Bdellovibrio bacteriovorus str. Tiberius: one gene and its partner. The main gene of each other region encodes a partner of the protein of the gene in region 2 in a complex. Links are inferred from orthologs where the notes say so. Each region holds a gene or a part of one and is shown on either strand. Other genes may lie near its edges.

Evidence for each region.
Region 1: the proteins of secY (region 2) and secA are in contact, whole or in part, in a crystal structure (PDB 3DIN), measured with the Thermotoga maritima proteins. The link is inferred for Bdellovibrio bacteriovorus str. Tiberius from one-to-one orthologs. Residues at the interface, in WP_004081795.1 of Thermotoga maritima: Glu108, Gly109, Glu110, Glu111, Ala236, Glu237, Arg238, Arg239, Ile240, Thr241, Ile242, Gln243, Tyr244, Ala245, Arg246, Arg247, Val248, Thr249, Gly250, Arg251, Arg252, Val253, Tyr254, Gly256, Ala257, Ser258, Thr259, Tyr260, Leu261, Pro262; in WP_004082002.1 of Thermotoga maritima: Glu261, Ala262, Arg263, Lys300, Ala301, Arg302, Thr303, Ile304, Ile305, Leu323, Tyr324, Asp325, Pro326, Val329, Ser330, Tyr333, Ile336, Lys340, Phe345, Val349, Glu363, Phe364, Tyr374, Ser375, Gly376, Gly377, Glu393, Ile395, Thr482, Ser483.

Annotation. Positions count from the first base shown.
Region 1 is NC_019567.1:273,389-277,068, forward strand. What follows is about bases 511-3,680. They hold secA (preprotein translocase subunit SecA), read left to right. Parts: upstream 511-813; coding sequence 814-3,480; downstream 3,481-3,680. Other genes in these bases: BDT_RS01360 (tRNA (cytidine(34)-2'-O)-methyltransferase), read left to right, coding at 511-682; BDT_RS01370 (hypothetical protein), read left to right, coding at 3,481-3,680. Outside these bases: BDT_RS01355 (gamma-glutamylcyclotransferase family protein), read left to right, coding at 1-207; more of BDT_RS01360, read left to right, coding at 200-510. UniProt on the Escherichia coli protein: Required for protein export, interacts with the SecYEG preprotein conducting channel.
Region 2 is NC_019567.1:3,048,573-3,052,531, reverse strand. The notes cover bases 610-3,548. They hold secY (preprotein translocase subunit SecY), read left to right. Parts: upstream 610-1,384; coding sequence 1,385-2,713; downstream 2,714-3,548. Other genes in these bases: rpmJ (50S ribosomal protein L36), read left to right, coding at 3,476-3,548; BDT_RS14500 (adenylate kinase), read left to right, coding at 2,713-3,348; rplO (50S ribosomal protein L15), read left to right, coding at 948-1,385; rpmD (50S ribosomal protein L30), read left to right, coding at 760-945; rpsE (30S ribosomal protein S5), read left to right, coding at 610-739. Outside these bases: rplR (50S ribosomal protein L18), read left to right, coding at 1-270; more of rpsE, read left to right, coding at 281-609; more of rpmJ, read left to right, coding at 3,549-3,589; rpsM (30S ribosomal protein S13), read left to right, coding at 3,592-3,959. UniProt on the Escherichia coli protein: The central subunit of the protein translocation channel SecYEG. Consists of two halves formed by TMs 1-5 and 6-10.

The DNA of each region.
Region 1 (3,680 bases), 2.8 Mb from region 2 along the record:
ATGGAAGAACAGCCGGTGCTGACTTCCAAACTGAGTGACAAGCAGGTCACTTATATTCAGAGACTGGGTCGCTCCTCTGGCCGGGAGATTGTACCGATTGATTTGACGCTCTATCGCGAGCTGATGAATCTTGAGCTGATCGTCGATAAAGGTCGTCGACTGGCGCTGTCCAAACTGGGCCAAGAGGTTTACAGACACCTTGCTTAATTCTCAGAAACTTTTCCGCATTGTTCTTATCGAGCCCGAAATCCCGCAAAACACCGGAAATATCGGGCGCACGTGTGTTGGTACCAACTGCGAACTGCACATTGTGGGAAAGATGGGCTTTGAGATCAACGACACCAACTTGAAGCGGGCGGGGCTGGATTACTGGCCTCACCTGACGTGGTATCGCCACGAAACCTTCGAGGACTGGTGGAAACACGTCGAAGATCCATCCCGCATCTGGCTTTTCACCACCAAGACCCAGCGCACCTATTTTGAACCTCAGTATCAATCCGGAGATTGGTTCGTTTTTGGTAAAGAAACGAAGGGTCTTGATCCTGAATTCCTGCAAAAGCACCCGGAACAAACCGTCACCATTCCCATGATCGGTGAGGGCGCGCGTAGCCTGAATCTGGCTACCAGTGTGGCGATCGCCGCTTACGAGGGGCTTCGTCAGGTTCAATTTTCATTGCGATAGTTTAAGGCTTTAGTCGAGGTCGCCTCATAAGAAAGTCTTAGAAATACTTAGTAAAATCGCGTCAATGACGCATCCAGAAATTGCCCCCTTACCTTGCCGCTTATGTCAATTTGGGTCTATCCTCATAGGCTATGGTTACACAAATTTTGACAAAAATGTTCGGAACGAAGCACGACCGTGAGATGAAAAAGATCCAGCCTACTGTGGATCGTATCAATGCCCTGGAACCTCAGATGGCAGCTCTTACGGATGATCAACTCAAAGCCAAGACTCCTGAATTTCAAGAGCGTCTGAAGAAAGGCGAAACAGTTCACGATATCCTGCCGGAAGCATTTGCGGTCTGCCGTGAAGCCTCTAAGCGTGTATTGGGAATGCGCCACTATGACGTTCAGTTGATCGGTGGTTATGTTCTGAATCGCGGCAACATCGCCGAGATGAGAACGGGTGAAGGTAAAACCCTGGTGGCAACACTGCCGGTTTATCTGAACGCTCTTACTGGCCGTGGTGTGCACGTAGTAACTGTGAATGATTACCTGGTTCGTCGTGATGCCGAACACATGGGTCGTCTTTACGGCTGGCTGGGTCTTACCACTGGTATCATCGTTCACGGTCTGAACGATCAGCAGCGCAAACAGATGTATGCTTGTGACATCACTTACTGCACAAACAACGAACTGGGCTTTGATTATCTTCGCGACAACATGAAGTTTGATTTGAACGACTATGTTCAAAGACCTCACTATTATGCCATCGTCGATGAGTGCGACTCCATTCTGGTCGATGAAGCGCGTACCCCGCTGATCATTTCCGGTCCTGCGGAATCCTCCACGGACAAATACTATGCTGTGAATCAGATCATCCCGCACCTGAAGCGCGATGTTCATTTCAACATGGAGGAAAAATCCAAAACAGCTTCCCTGACTGACGCCGGAAACGCGAAAGTCGAAGAGCTGATGGGTCTTTCCAATCTTTACGATCCTCAAAACATCGAGATCCTGCACCACGTGTATCAGGGTTTGAAAGCTCACTATCTGTATCGTCTTGATGTGGAATACATGATCAAAGACGGCGAGATCGTGATCGTTGATGAATTCACCGGTCGTTTGATGCCGGGTCGTCGCTGGAGCGATGGTCTGCACCAGGCCATCGAAGCCAAAGAAGGCGTTGAAGTTAAGTCTGAGAATCAGACTTTGGCGACCATCACCTTCCAGAACTACTTCCGTATGTACGACAAACTGTCGGGCATGACGGGTACAGCTGATACTGAAGCTGTCGAGTTCAAAAAAATCTACAATCTTGACGTGAACGTGATTCCGACCAACCGTCCGATTCAGCGGGCCGATCAGGAAGACGTGGTTTACAAGTCTGAAAAGGCGAAGTTCAAAGCCATCACTGCCGACATCAAAGAACGTATGGCCAAGGGTCAGCCGATTCTGGTGGGTACTGAATCCATCGAAAAATCCGAAGCTTTAAGTTCTTTCCTGCGCAAAGAAGGCGTTAAGCACGAAGTTCTGAATGCGAAACACCACGAACGCGAGGCGGAAATCATCGCTCAGGCGGGTCGTAAGGGTGCAGTGACCATCGCCACCAACATGGCCGGTCGTGGTACTGACATCATGCTGGGCGGTAACGCCGACATGCTGGCAAAAGCGCAGGTGGGTAACGATGATTCTCCGGAATTCGCGGAAGCGGTTCTGAAAATCAAACCTCAGGTCGAAGCGGAGCGCGCGGAAGTTCGCTCTGTCGGTGGTTTGTACATCATCGGTACTGAACGTCACGAATCCCGCCGTATCGACAACCAGTTGCGTGGTCGTTCCGGTCGTCAGGGTGATCCGGGCGAATCCAGATTCTATCTGTCCCTGGAAGACAAATTGATGAGAATCTTCAACGGTGAGCGCATCCAGAAGATCATGGAAATGCTGAACATCCCTGAAGATGAACCAATCACAGCAAAAATGGTGACCAACGCGATCGAAGGCGCTCAGCGCAAGGTCGAAGGCCACAACTTTGATATCCGTAAAAACCTGATGGAATACGACTCTGTGATGAATGCACAGAGAAACGCGATCTACGGCATGCGCCGCAAGGTTCTGGAAGGTCAGGAAATCGAAAGAACCACTTTGGACTGGCTGGGTGATGTTGTTTCCAATCTTTTGGACACTCACATTCCTGAAGGCGGCAAAAAAGAAGAGTGGAGCCTGGAAGGTCTTAATAACTCCCTGGCACAAAGCTTCGGTTTCAAAATCGATTTCACGACTATGGCGGTGAACACTGAAACTGTCACAGACGGCGTGAAATCCGGCGTGAAAGAAGTTTGGGATCGTCAGAAAAATTCCATGGGTCCGTTCTTTGAACAGGTTCAGAAAATGATCCTTCTTCAAAGCATCGATCATCACTGGAAAAACCACTTGTACGTGATCGACAAACTGAAAGAGGGTATCTCTTTGCGTGGTTACGCTCAGAAAGATCCTTTGATCGAGTACAAAAAAGAGGCGTTCAAAGCCTTTGAAACCCTGAACAACACCATCAAGTCTGATGCGATCGAAAAAGTGATGCGCGTTCAATTGGTGGCTCAGCAGAACGAGCAGGAAGTTTTGGAAAGCCTGCGTCCGGAAGAAGCAGACCTGGATGAATTGGATTATTCATCTCCAAGCGAAGCGGACATCGGCCACAGCCTGCCAGAGACTGAAGATGCTCCAAAGCGCAAGATGACCTTCCAAAGCGGCCCTCGTGACGACCGTCCGATGAACCGTGAAGAGCGTCGTCGTCAGGAAAAAGACACGAAGGGAAAAAGATAATTGGCTTCTTGTCCAAGTTGCCACCAGCCGGTAGAGATTCTTGATAAGCATCTGGGGACTCTTTTCACGTGTTCCCACTGCAATGCGGTTTTCTTTGTCGACTGGAATGGACAGCCAGAGTTGGCACAACACGAGCCGGAGCCAGAAACTCCGGCCGAGTCGTTTTCAGAGCCTGCACAAAGCTTTCAAAACGGCACCGA
Region 2 (3,959 bases):
AGACCTCGTCTTTGCGTATTCAGAAGCGGTAAGCACGTTTACGTTCAAATTATCAATGACGTAGATGGCAACACTCTGGTGGCTGTTTCTTCTTTGGGTAAAGAGGATAAATCCGGCATCGATATGGCGAAACTTGTTGGTATCGAAGCAGCTAAAGCAGCTACTGCGAAAAACATCAAAGACGTTGTTTTCGATAGAAACGGTTACCTCTATCATGGACGTGTTAAATCTCTTGCTGACGGCGCTCGTGAGGGCGGCCTGAATTTCTAAGGAGTGATGTGTGGAGAAAGTTCAAGCTCAAGCAGCTGAATTAGAAGAGCGTGTAGTAGCGATCAACCGCGTAACAAAAGTTGTTAAGGGTGGTCGTCGCTTCTCTTTCGCAGCTCTAGTAGTTGTAGGCAACAAAGCTGGTGATGTTGGATTCGGTTCCGGCAAAGCTGGTGAAGTTCCAGAAGCAATCGGTAAAGCAAGCAGATCCGCTAAAAAATCTGCTAAATCTGTAGCTTTGAAGGAAGGTCGTACGATCCCTCACGAAGTTATCGGTAGATTTGGTGCAGCTAAGGTTATCATGAAACCAGCTGCTCCAGGTACTGGTGTAATCGCGGGTGGTGCGGTACGTGCCGTTCTTGAATCTGTAGGTGTAAAAGACATTCTTACTAAATGTGTTGGTACTCGTAACCCTCACAATGCAGTAAGAGCAACAATCGACGGCTTGAAGCAGTTGAAACAACAGCTTTAATTCGCGGACTGGTGGCAAAAATGGCTAAGACATTCGTAGTAACATTGAAAAGATCAACTATCAAATGCACGCAAGATCAAAAGGATGCTGTACGTATCCTTGGTCTTAAGAAAATTCGCCAAACTGTTGAGGTGAAAGATTCTGCTGCGGCACGTGGTAATATCATGAAAGTTCAACATCTTCTTGATGTTGAAGTTAAGGGGTAATCATGAGCTTGCTTAAAACATTGGCACCTAAAGCAGGGTCCAAGCATGCTCCAAAAAGAATCGGTCGTGGTATCGGTTCTGGTATGGGCGGCACATCTACAAAAGGTCACAAGGGTCAGTTGGCTCGTACCGGTGGAACAGTGCGTAGAGGCTTCGAGGGTGGTCAAACTCCACTTCACCGTCGTCTTCCTAAGTTCGGTTTCAGCAACGTAGCGTTTGCTAACAACTTTGAGATTGTAAACGTAGGACAACTTGCTAAATTTTCTGGTGAAGTCACTCCTGAATCTCTATACGCTGCTGGACTTGTGTCCAAAGGCGCTGTTAAGATTTTGGGAAATGGCGAGCTTAAAACAGCTTTGACTGTAAAAGCTCATAAATTCTCAGAAAGCGCCAAGAAAGCTATCGAAGCTGCTGGCGGCAAAGTCGAGGTAATTAAGTAGTGTCTGCAATTGAGAGCATCGCAAAAAATTCTGATCTTCGTAAGCGCATCTTGTTCACATTGGCTCTTTTGGCCATTTACAGAATTGGTGTACACGTTCCGACTCCGGGAGTGGATGGTTCAGCGGTGCTCTCATTTTTCCAGGCTCAAAGCCGTGGAATTTTTGGCCTATTTAATACCTTTACAGGTGGCGCACTTTCCCAGTTCAGTATCTTTGCACTGGGAATCATGCCTTACATCTCCTCTTCCATCATCTTCCAACTTTTGACTTCTGCGATTCCGTATCTGGAAGCTCTTAAGAAAGAAGGGGAGCAAGGTCGTCGTAAAATCAACCAATACACTCGTTATGCGACTGTGGCTCTGGCGATTATCCAGGGTTATGGTATCAGCACTTGGTTGATGAATTCCACAAGCCCAGATGGACATCCACTTGTGATCGCTCCGACCGTGGCCTTCCTTCCGTTCCAAATCATGACTATCATCACATTGACTGCAGGTACCTGCTTTATCATGTGGTTGGGTGAGCAGATCACAGAGCGTGGTATCGGTAACGGTACTTCCCTGATCATCTTCACTGGTATCGCTGCTGCGATCCCAGGTGGTGTTCAACAGCTTTGGGAGCTTGTTCGTACTGGTGAAATGCGTTTTGCATTGGTTCTTTTGTTGGTTGCCTTCATGGTGGCGATCATCGCAGCCGTTATCTATATGGAAGTGGCTCAGCGTAGAATCACAGTTCAGTATTCTCAAAGACAAGGTGGCGGCGGTATGCAATCCATGCAGACTCCGACAAGCCATCTTCCTATCAAACTTAATATCTCTGGTGTTATCCCGCCAATCTTCGCGAGCTCCTTGTTGATGTTCCCGGCGACAATGGCTCAATTCGTGAACACACCTTGGTTGAAGGCGCTTCAGGATTCTTTGAATCCTTCCGGTACTATCTTCAACATCATGTTCGTGGCTTTGATTGTCTTCTTCTCCTTCTTCTATACGGAGATCGTTTTCAATCCTAACGACGTGGCAGACAACCTGAAAAAATACGGTGGTTTCGTTCCTGGCGTTCGCGCTGGTAAATCCACTGCAGACTACATCCAAAGAGTTTTGGAGCGCGTAAACGTAGTTGGTTGTATCTATCTTTGTACTATTTGTATTCTTCCAGGCATCATGGTTAACCAATTCAACGTGCCATTCCACTTCGGTGGTACCAGCTTGTTGATCTTGGTGGGTGTTGCTTTGGATACTGCTCAACAGATCCAGTCTCATATGATCACTCAGAAATATGAGGGCTTCCTTAAGGGTGCTAAGATCCGTAGCAGAAGGGTTCAGTTCTAATGAACTTGATCCTGTTTGGAGCCCCGGGGGCCGGTAAAGGTACGCAGTCTGAGCTTTTGATTAAACGCCAGGGAATGACACAGATCAGCACTGGCGATCTATTCAGAGCAGCCATTAAAGGCCAGACGGACCTCGGCAAAAAAGCCCAGGAATTTATGGATAAAGGTCAACTTGTGCCAGATAGCATCGTTATCGGCATGGTTGAAGAAGTTCTCCAAAAAGGCCTCCAAAACTTTATTTTAGATGGTTTCCCTAGAACTGTGGCTCAGGCCCAGGCTCTAGATGAATTACTTGTAAAAATGAATCTATCCATCGGGAAGGCAATCTTCCTTGAAGTTCCAATGAGAATCCTGATGGATAGGCTGACTGGCAGACGCGTTTGTAAAAATTGCGGCGCTGTCTATCATATAGTCAGTAAGCCCTCCAAAGTAGAGGGCAAATGTGATTTGTGCGGTGGTGAGGTCATTCAACGGAATGATGACAAGGCTGAGGTTATTGAGACCCGCCTGAAGACTTATGAAGAGTTCACGAGCCCCCTAAAAGAGTTTTATAAAAAATCAGGCAAATATATCGAAGTGGACGGAAATAGAGACACCGAAGAAGTCTATCAAGAGATCGAAAAAATAATAAAATAGACGGCTGTATTATTTTTATCTCTAGACTTTAATTTTTTTCGGTGTTAGCGTGCCGGACCGCATTCGTTTTTTTGCTGGAATTTTCACTTTTTTAATGAAGTGAAAACTAAGCGTATGGGAAGACAGTATGAAAGTAAGACCATCAGTTAAAGCAATCTGTAATAAGTGTAAAGTTATCAAAAGAAAAGGCGTTATTCGCGTTATCTGCGAGAACCCTAAACATAAGCAAAGGCAGGGTTAATCATGGCACGTATCCTTGGTGTCGACTTACCTAGAAATAAGCGCGTTGAAATCGCATTGACTTATATTTACGGCATCGGCCGTCCTCGTGCTGCTATGATCTGCAAGCAAGTTGGTATTCCTTCTGAACTAAGAACTGAAGGTCTGACTGATGAGCACATTGCTAAAATCCGTAGCATCGTTGAAGCTAACTTCAAAGTAGAAGGTGACTTGCGCCGTGAAATCGGTCAATCCATCAAACGTTTGATGGATTTGAACTGCTTCCGTGGTATCCGCCACCGTAAAGGCTTGCCTGTTCGTGGTCAGAACACTCGTTCTAATGCACGTACTCGCAAAGGTCCTAAAAAGACGGTAGCTAACAAGAAAAAAGC